Regions from separate parts of the Desulfosporosinus paludis genome, predicted to be linked through region 1. Evidence: riboswitches for the same ligand, from Rfam matches in the RefSeq annotation. Region 1 holds a riboswitch; the other holds the start of a gene.
What was found. Region 1 has a riboswitch for thiamine pyrophosphate ahead of thiD (bifunctional hydroxymethylpyrimidine kinase/phosphomethylpyrimidine kinase). Riboswitches for the same ligand answer to the same signal wherever they lie in the genome.
Positions count from the first base shown of each region.

Region 2: linked by a shared signal. The riboswitch ahead of purF (amidophosphoribosyltransferase) and the one ahead of thiD (bifunctional hydroxymethylpyrimidine kinase/phosphomethylpyrimidine kinase) in region 1 are both predicted to bind thiamine pyrophosphate.

Region 1 covers NZ_CP144211.1:5,088,909-5,094,144, reverse strand. The annotation lists gene thiM (hydroxyethylthiazole kinase) at 1-579, opposite strand, end outside; gene cytX (putative hydroxymethylpyrimidine transporter CytX) at 555-1,775, opposite strand; gene thiD (bifunctional hydroxymethylpyrimidine kinase/phosphomethylpyrimidine kinase) at 1,772-2,575, opposite strand; TPP riboswitch at 2,669-2,781, opposite strand; partial or broken gene VZF35_RS25200 (HD-GYP domain-containing protein) at 2,821-3,102, opposite strand; gene VZF35_RS25195 (DNA recombination protein RmuC) at 3,232-4,557, shown strand; gene cydC (thiol reductant ABC exporter subunit CydC) at 4,558-5,236, opposite strand, start outside.
Region 2 covers NZ_CP144211.1:5,310,128-5,315,363, forward strand. The annotation lists gene VZF35_RS26285 (LCP family protein) at 1-880, shown strand, start outside; gene VZF35_RS26290 (TVP38/TMEM64 family protein) at 1,022-1,699, opposite strand; gene VZF35_RS26295 (hypothetical protein) at 1,879-2,382, opposite strand; gene VZF35_RS26300 (hypothetical protein) at 2,670-2,897, opposite strand; TPP riboswitch at 3,074-3,178, shown strand; gene purF (amidophosphoribosyltransferase) at 3,269-4,672, shown strand; gene thiC (phosphomethylpyrimidine synthase ThiC) at 4,844-5,236, shown strand, end outside.

The DNA of each region.
Region 1 (5,236 bases):
AACATCCGCCAGAATCCGATGCCCGTTGTCTAATAAACAAAGTTGCTTTCCGTCAGAGACAACATCAGTCTTACCTGTAATAGCAATGACGCAATTTAGGGCTGAGGCGAGCTTCTTGGCAATAACAGTACTGTCTTGTTCATCAGCCAAGGAATCCACTCCTTTAATGGCAACCTCTTGGCCTGCTAAGACGCTGATTTCGGACATATTTCCACGGATAACGTTGGGATTGAGCTCTTGTATCAGTTTCTGGGCAGTTTTAGTTCGCAATTGTGTTGCACCGACACCTACCGGGTCCAGAATTATCGGAACCCCTATATCCTTAGCTCGTTTACCTGCTATCAGCATGCTCTCAATGGTTCTTGAATTCAGAGTTCCGATATTCAAGACTAAAGCTGAAGCAAATCCCACCATTTCAGCAACTTCTTCGTGATCATCTGCCATAACTGGGGAGCCTCCCAGGGCAAGTACAATATTCGCACAATCATTGACCGTTACATAGTTTGTAATATGGTGTATCAAAGGGTTCCGTTCTTTGACAGCTTTGAGATTTGTTAAGATTTTCTCACGTATTTCCATGTCTTTGTCAACCTCCATGTTAAAGAATATAGTATGCTAATAAGCAACATAACCGGAATGGTAGATCCAAAAAAGAAATCGAACTTGATAAACTGATAGTAGAGGATTGTTCCTATGATACAAAAGATCAAGGCAGCCCAATTGATTAAAAGGTCTTTTTGTATTGTCTTGTTTTTAAATAGGAAATAGTCGGTTAAGAGAATGGCAAATAAAGGCGCAAAGACTGAACCGATCGCGTAGAGAAAATCTTGATATTGCTCAATATTTACGATAATGGCTAATCCTGTGCCAATCGCTGTCATGATCAAGGCTATTTTCTTTTCATTTAACTTAGGGAAAATATTCAATAAGGTTACCCCGGCTGAATACGCGTCCAGAAAGGTGGTTGTCACCGTAGCCAAAACGATAATACCCAACGCTACCATGCCAAGATTAGCAGCCAAGAGCATTGCCGAAGGATCTGGATCTGATGCAATGATAGCGGCCCCTAAACCAATAATGTACATCCAACTGCTGCCAAAGAAGTAGCCTAGCCAACTTCCCCCAGCTCCGCCGTGTTTTGTTTTAGCAAAACGAGTATAATCGGAGATCAAAGGCAACCAAGACAGAGGCATAACTACAGCTAACTCCAAAGCAGAACCGAAGGTCATTTCTCCGGTCACTTGTTTACTGAATAAATCGTGATTGCGGAAGATAAGCACACTCAGAACAAGAGTCAAGAGGAACAGTAAGATAACGGCAATATGATTGGCTTTTTTCCAACCGCTGTCTTTTCCCAACCATACCCAGACCAGGACAAAAGCCCCTATCACTAAGCTCCAGATCGTAATATTATCGAAGGACCATAAAAGCTTTGTGATCTGATTAACGGATCTGGCCCCAGCGATAATCATAACAGCTGTCCAACCCAATAACTGTAAAACATTTAAGATGGAGAATACGTAAGACCCGTATTGTCCAAAAGAAATTCTGGTCGAAACCAAGGCTGGAATTCGCTCATTTGTACCGATAATTCCGCCAAGTACTAAAAGAGTCGTTCCAACGATATGTCCTAATATGATGGCAAGAGCTCCCATCTTAAAGCCCAAGGGTGCCAATAATCCGCCTGCTAAGATCTCAGCGACGGATATGGCTGCGCCAAACCAGAGCGTGGTGAAGTTAAACCAGGTTACATTATTTTTTACAGGTTCACTCACTTAATAATTCCCGCCTTCTTGTAAAGTGTATAAAAGTGATGGGTAGGCCCCACACCTTTCCCAATATCTAAAGAATGTTCAATTGCTATGGTAATGTACTCTTTCGCTTGGGCAACTGCTTCGTAAAGAGGATAGCAAAGAGCGAGGTTAGAGGTTATGGCCGACGACAAGGTGCAGCCCGTTCCATGAGTATTCTTAGTCTGTATGCGTGCTGTGGTAAAATATCTGAAACTCTGGCCATCGTACAAGATATCCGTAGATGCGCCTTCAAGGTGTCCCCCCTTAAGAAGAACGTTCTTGGCTCCCATTTGATAGATTTCCTTGGCAGCATTTTCCATTTGGGCCGTGGTGTGAATTGCCATTTTCGTTATGACTTCGGCCTCTGGAATATTGGGGGTTACAACCGTAGCTAAAGGCAAAAGTTCATGAATCAAGGTTGACTCTGCCTCAGGGTTTAACAAATGGTAACCACTTTTAGATACCATGACTGGGTCAATTACAATGGTCCGCGGAGCATATAACCTCAGCTGTTCGGCGATCACCTCGATTGTTGGAATTTGAGAGACCATTCCAACCTTTACCCCATCTACTTCAATATCCTCGAAAACTGCCTTAATCTGCGCGGCAATCACGTCACTAGAAATGTCCTGAACAGCAAAGACTCCTTGGGTGTTTTGAGCGGTTACAGCTGTAATGACACTCATACCGAAGACTCCATGAGCAGAAAACGTTTTGAGATCGGCCTGGATTCCTGCTCCCCCACTGCTGTCAGAACCTGCGATCGTCAGTACCTTTTTCATAGTCCTCCTCCTTATCTTGGCAAAAATTTCCATGCAAAAAGAGCCCAAATTCCAGAATAGGATTTGAGCTCTTAAATCTTTCCTTAGAAGAAGAGAAAAGAGAAACTGCTTACCTACGCTGGCATTATCCAGATCAGGTTTATAGGGTCTTAGACTTTTTGGGGTCTAAATCTCAGCCAGCCTCTCTAGCTCCCCTGCCAATGCGATATTAGTTTTTTTAAATCTAACATGGAAAATGCTCAAAGTCAATTCCTTAAAAAATTCATACGATTCCTTCCCTCATAAGCATCATAAGCATCAGCAATAGCCAAAATGCGGCATACGATAGGGGTCGCGTCCTCTTTGGGCCCCAAAGGATAACCTTCCCCATTCCAGCATTCGCGATGCCGTAATATAAAATCAGCGATAGACAGCAAGTTCGGGGCGGATTGGGCAATGCGGTGTCCAATTTCACAATGCCGCTGCATTTCTAGAAATTCATGACTTGTAAGACGCCCCGTCTTAAACAGGATACGATCTGGTATCCCAACTTTGCCAACGAATTAAAAGTTCCGGTGTATAACTTCACATCAAGAAGGAATTTTTTTATAAACCCAGAATTGTCTCCCGAGTGTGTTAATGTATTACTGAGACTATTAATCTAGGAGGCATTCTTAATGGAAGATCTAGTACTTACCGCCCTAATTGTTCTTGTTTGTATTTCAATAGTCCTTCTGATACTCCTTGTATATCGATCGTCGAGGAATTCCTTTGTTCAATTCCGAAGTAATTTTGACTTGCTTGAGAAGAGTCTTGAGCGCAGCGAGCGGCTTGTTAATGGGGAAATTTCCAGAAATCGTGAAGAATCAACGCTTAATGCTCGGCAGGCCCGTGAAGAGCTTATCCAAACCGTCCATTCATTCAACGATTCCATACTGGCACGTATGGCTGAAATCGCAGCTCTTGAGCGCAGCCAATTGGACATCTTTTCTGCTCAGTTAGGTTCTCTCACGAAAACCAATGATCTAAAATTAGAACGCTTGCGCCAGACTGTGGAGGAACGACTTTTCCAGATTCAACAAGATAACGCCCAGAAATTGGACCAGATGCGTGCCACCGTCGATGAAAAACTTAGTGCCACGCTTGAACAACGATTAGGGGAATCTTTTAAGTTAGTCAGTGAAAGACTTGAAGCGGTGCACAAAGGGCTTGGAGAAATGCATACTCTGGCCTCTGGAGTTGGAGATTTAAAGAAAGTCCTAACAAATGTTAAAACAAGAGGGATTATGGGTGAGATTCAGCTTGGGAATTTGCTTGAGCAACTCCTTACGCCCGAACAATATGATACCAACGTTATAACGAAAGCCGGCAGCAATGACCGCGTTGAATATGCCATAAGGCTTCCGGCGCGCGATGGCCAAGACAGTATCCTTTGGCTGCCAATCGATGCTAAATTTCCCTTGGAAGACTATGAGCGATTGATGGAAGCTCAAGAACAAGCTAATGTTCCGCGCATTGAAGAGCTGGGCAAATCGTTGGAAAACCGTATAAGGTCAGAGGGTAAGAGTATTCACGATAAATATCTTGATCCCCCCAACACCACGGATTTCGGTATTTTGTTCTTACCTGTTGAAGGATTATTCGCCGAAGTTTTGCGCCGCCCGGGTTTATGTGAATTGCTTCAACGAGACTATAAAGTCATTATTACTGGTCCTACCACTCTAGCGGCCCTTTTGAACAGCCTGCAAATGGGCTTCAGGACGTTAGCCATTGAAAAACGCTCCAGCGAAGTATGGAACTTACTTGGAGCGGTAAAAACCGAATTTGGTAAATTTGTGGATATATTAGAAAAAACCCAAAAGAAACTTCAAGAAGCCAGTAACACTATCGATACGGCAACTCGAAAATCTCGGACTATTGCGCGTAAGCTGAAAGATGTTCAGACTCTCCCCTCCCATGAGGCTGACTTGCTTTTAGGGCCGGGAACTGAGAGTGAAGAGTAGTCAAATTGACCCAAAATCGTTGTAGCTCCACAGCTTCCGATAAAGGTCAGTGTGTTTGAGGAGCTCTGCATGTTTTCCATGTTCGACCATTTGCCCATATTCCAGAACTAGAATCTCATCCATCGTTTCTAATCCAAAAAGGGAATGCGTGATCACTAAGGTAGTGCGTCCCTCCATGAGTTGATAGATTTCATCCATGACTTCTCGTTCAGTCAAGGGATCAAGGCCGGCCATCGCTTCATCCAGGATTAAGATCGGAGCGTTCTTTAATAAAACCCGAGCAATCGCTAAACGCTGTCGCTGCCCCCCTGAGAGCTTAAATCCCCCTTCACCGACGTAGCTGTCATATCCTAAAGGCAGAGATAAAATGAACTCATGGAGTTTAGCTTGCCGGGCCGCTTGAATGAGTTCTTCCTCCGTTCCCTCAGGTTTTGCCATAAGAAGATTCTCACGGATCGTAGCGTTAAATATATGGGTTCGTTGAGTCACTACACCGATAAAATTCCTAACTTCTTCGGGAGAATATTCCCGCAGCGAATGCCCACCCAATAAAATGCTTCCTTGATCATATTCCCAAAAACGAAGAAGGAGATTTACCACACTCGTCTTGCCGGCCCCACTTGGACCAACGATGGCTACCTTGCCTTGGTGGGGAATCTGAAACGATAGTTGATTCAAA
Region 2 (5,236 bases), 220 kb from region 1:
GGGTAATGAAACTAATGCGAACTTTAGGGAATCATCTCAACCAGCAAATCCCCATCTCTTAACAATATTACTTTTAGGGGTTGATCGTAGACCGGGTGAGAAATCAATCGGAAACACGGATACAATAATCGTTGCACAATTGGACAAAGATAAGAAAAGATTATCAGTATTATCTATTCCAAGAGATACGCAAGTTGATATTTCAGGATTTGGTACGCAGAAAATTAATGCCGTTGCACGGCTCGGAGCTGGACCTAAAGCAACAATTACCAAACTAGAAACCCTATTAGGGGAAAATATCGATGGCTACATTGTAACTAATTTTGACGGATTTAAAACGATCATCGATGATTTGGGTGGCGTTACAATAAATGTAGATAAGAACATGCATTATGAAACTGGAGATAAAGAAAACGGTATTATCAATTTAAATAAGGGTGTTCAACATCTAAATGGAGATCAGGTACTTCAGTTTGTACGTTTTAGGCGAGACCAATTGGGCGATATTACCAGGACTATAAGACAACAAGAAGTATTGAAGTCCTTGGCCAACCAATGTTGCCAAATTCAAGTCTTACCCAAATTTCCATTACTTATCGCCCAACTCTATAAGTGTATTGATACAAATCTAACAGTACGACAAACCCTTGAATTAGCAAATGACTTGTTCCAAATAAAAAACACTAAAATAGTATCGGAAACATTACCTGGAAACTTTTCGGTTGAAGGGGGAATTAGTTACTGGAAAGTTAAACCTGAAGTCTGTAAAGATGCGTCCTATAAGTTATTTAGTAATGGAGATACCGAACCAGTACTTATAAAGGTAAATACTCCTACTATAAGAAAACAAGGGGTCAGCGAAAGAACAATTACAGACTGATCATATAAGTAAAAATCATTCTACTGATAACTCTAGTAATGTTCGGGAACCAAATGTAGATCTTGTGATAGAAGTTAACAATTAAGCTCAAGTAAGGGAGGTATTCTCAATAAGAAGTTGATTGATGTTGAAAAACAAAAATCAGAAGGTTTCTTTTGCCATCGGATAACGACTCATAAGGTAACTGAAAATCCATAGTATCACCATGGCGAAACTGCCTACTAACAGCCAAATTCTATAGTTCGCAGAAATCCCCATGAATACTAGGGCAGTTGCTATATAAGAAGGAATAATGGTTAGGGCTGCCGTCCAGAGATAACTCCAAAAGTCGATAGCCGGGATCATAGCCGTAATATAATTAACAATAAAAGCGGGGAGAGGCAATAATCTTGCCACAACCAACCCAATAGTTCCTTTTCGTTTAATCCATTCATTCACTTGGTTAAAACGTTCCTGAGAAATGATACTGTGCAACAACGGTTCTTTAATACTTTGTACCAACCAATAAATTGCTATTGAACTAAGTGTCGAGCCAACCCAAGAGTAAAAAGTTCCCCAAACAATCCCGTATGACTTTAAACATATAATCGTTAAGCTCTCTGTGGGAATCGGTGTCATGCTTAGAAGAGTAATAAGAAGGATAGCTGTTACTTTTCCCAGGCAACCAGTTGAGCGTATGACGTTTGAAATTTCTTGACCACGGTCTATGTACAAAAATCCAACGATTATTAATATCCCTGTAACGAAAAGGACCGCAGACCACCGATTTTCTAATTTATCTAATGTATATGGAGTTTCCTTGGTAACTTTGTAGTTCATGCGTTGACTCCCTTTATATTAATAGCAGATTCCTAAAGTCTTGCCATACACGTATATCTACATACTTTTAGATGTCGTCAAACAAAAGTTTTCAAAGACAAGGAGAAGGAACTGTACGTAAAAAGTAAACACCTCAATCAAGAGGTGTTTCAAGAATAAATAATAGAACAATCGCCTTGTTATTGCAAGTTAACCTCCATTTTATTAACTAATTTGTTGTCTTTAAAGGCTAGAAAAACTTCTGCTCCGGATGGAGATTTTACGTGACACAAATAGGTTACGGCGTAACCTTTGCTTCCCTTTGTGCCACTTTCAGTCACAATATCACCGGTACCTCCTAATAAACTTTTGATCTTTTCATATGTGTCACCGTATTTAAGTTGATTGTACTTAGCTTTACTTATAGTTAATGGATTACTTTTCTCTGTTGATGTTAATGGTGTTGTTTTAACAGATTCCGAAAGTTTTTGACTTGAGGTTGGAGTTTGACTAGTTGTATCTTCAGGAGTAACAGGAACCGATGGAATTGTTTTATCGGTTGAATCTAGAGTGGTAGGCATAGCTGCCGTAGGTGTGGATTGTTTGGAAAGCCCAGCAGTTAAATTGCCACAGCCATTAAGTACTATACTCAAGCCTAGGAGTATAGTCATTAAAACCGGCCATTGTTTTCGATTTGAAATCATACGAATATAAATCCCCCCCTTTAATATCAATATACCATATATTACCATACTCCAAAAATGCGTGCGAGCTTTTCTGCAATATCCGTCATTCTAACAATGGATTATGCTCTCAAACAGAGAAATCTACATCATCTGTCAAATAAAAATAATTTCATCTTTCTGTTAGGCAATACCCATCAAATGGTGGCATCCTTTTGACTTTTAGTAAAATTGATAAACACTTGTGATTTGTGGTTTTTGGCAAAGAAATAAGCCCCCAGCATCTGATATGCCGAGAGCTTTACATATTAATCTTTTAACTGCTTTACCGATTTAAGCGTTTTAGTTGACTTAGCCGACTTATGAACTGTTAATTTGGGTGTTTGGCCCTTGTTCTGATGATGTGTACTTTTTGTACTATGAAATGTTTTTACCTGAGGAACTTTGTATTTGGGGACAGCGTTTGCGATACTGGCTGTTCCTAATATTAACCCGAACATTGAAATAAATGCGATTCCAACCTTAATACGTTTCATATAGCTCATCTCCTCTTTGGTGATAGGCTTATTATTTGCGGGAGTTAAGTTGCTATGCATTCTCTTACTCTTAGACAGAGTAGAACTCATTGAGGAGGGAAAAGAGGATTGCTGTTCTGATAGTATAATGTATACCTTTACATCTCGAAGATGAGGTCGTATAATAAGTCATAATTTAATTGTGCTGGGGGTGCCCAAATGTGGCTGAGAAAGAGCAATGCTCTTATCCCTTTGAACCTGATCTGGTTAATACCAGCGTAGGGAAGCAAAATCGTCAATTATTGACTTCACTGAAGTGTATTTATGTAAGTCAAAACGACAGCTTACCGACGGGTAAGCTGTTTTTTATTTAGTTTGGGGAGGGTTTCCTGATGAATTGCGAACAGGAAAAACCAAAGGAAGAATGTGGAGTGTTTGGCATTATTGGGACAAACGATGATGCTGCCAGTTTGACCTTTTCTGGCTTAAAAGCGTTACAACATCGGGGACAAGAGTCTTGCGGTATTGCGTCATTTCATAAAATGTCAATGAGAACCTTTAAAGCTTTAGGTTTAGTTACCGATGTCTTCAATGATGAGATCCTTGCAAATTTGGCTGGAAGCAATGCAATAGGCCATGTTCGTTATTCTACAACGGGCTCGAATCTTATCGACAATGCTCAACCACTAACCCTCTCCACTAAATTTGGAGAAATAGCTTTGGCCCACAATGGCAATATCATAAATGCCAAAGAACTACGCATATCTCTTGCTCAAGCCGGTCACCGTTTTGAAAGTACAGCAGATAGTGAAGTAATTTTACATTTGATAAATGACCAAGTTACTTCTTTAGAAAATGCTATTTCTAAAGCTCTGTGTAAATTAAACGGAGCGTATTCATTAGTTATCATGACAAAAAACGCCTTGATTGGTATACGAGACCCACTGGGTTTTCGGCCACTCTGCATAGGACGTTTTGGAAATGCTTACTGCATAGCCTCTGAAAGCTTTGCATTACAATCAATTGGAGCAACTTTTATCAGAGATGTTGCTCCCGGAGAGATGATAATCATTAATGAGACCGGATTTAAATCCCATCAAATTTTTCAAACTCAAAGAAAGTGTTGTTGTGCATTTGAATATATCTATTTCGCACATCCATCCAGTACCATTGATAGTGTTAACGTTGAAATGAGTCGTTTCCGTATGGGACAAGAATTAGCCAGAGAATACCCTGTAGATGCTGATGTAGTTATCCCCGTCCCTCGCTCCGGACGCCACGCGGCCTTAGGTTATGCTTCTGCTAGGCAGCTACCCTTAGAAGAGGCTATATTCAAAATTACTCAGAATGAACGCTCATTCATACAACCCACTCAAACGTTAAGAGAACTTATGGTGGTGAAGACCTTAAGAGTGCAACCAGAGGTTATACGCTCAAAACGTGTATTAATGATTGATGATTCCCTGGTACGTGGAACTACCAGTGTTAAGCTAGTTAAACTTATTCGTGAGGCTGGCGCTAGAGAAGTGCATCTGCTTATTGCTTCTCCTCCAGTGCAATTTCCATGTTATTACGGGGTCGATATTAGTGAACAAACGGAATTAATTGCAGCGCATATGTCGGTAGACAAGATATGCCAATATATTGGGGCGGACTCACTGTATTATTTATCACAAGACGGTTTACTCAAATCACTTATCGCTCAAGAAGTCTGTTTAGCCTGTTTTAATGAACAATATCCGCTAAAATCAAGTGTATGTCTTGATAAGCTAATGCTCAATAGTCAATCTGCTTAATTAAGACTTTTAAAAAACTATTATTTGCTAGGAGTACCCCTTATGGGCTTAGATAGCTTTCTTTTTGCACTTCTAGAAAATCCGAAATAAAAGGGGGAACGAGGAAGCCTTCATAACATATTTAGTTAACCTTAATAACAAAATGAAACCTAAAATAATTGAGGAGGTACTATTATCATGACTACACAAATGGCTGCTGCCAAACGAGGCGAGATTACTGAAGCTATGAAAATTGTTGCTCAAAAAGAGAATCAAACACCCGAAGATATACGTTTACGTGTCGCCGAAGGCACCGTCGTTATTCCTGCTAATATTAACCACCATAGTTTAAGCCCTGAAGGTGTTGGTCAAGGCCTCAGAACAAAGGTTAATGTAAACCTAGGAATATCCAAAGATTGTGCGAATATTGACCTGGAACTAAAAAAAGTACAAACAGCTATTAACATGAAAGCTGAAGCTATTATGGATTTGAGCAACTACGGCAAGACTGCAGAATTTCGTGCCCGCCTTATCGACATGTCTCCAGCTATGATAGGTACAGTTCCTATGTATGACGCGATCGGT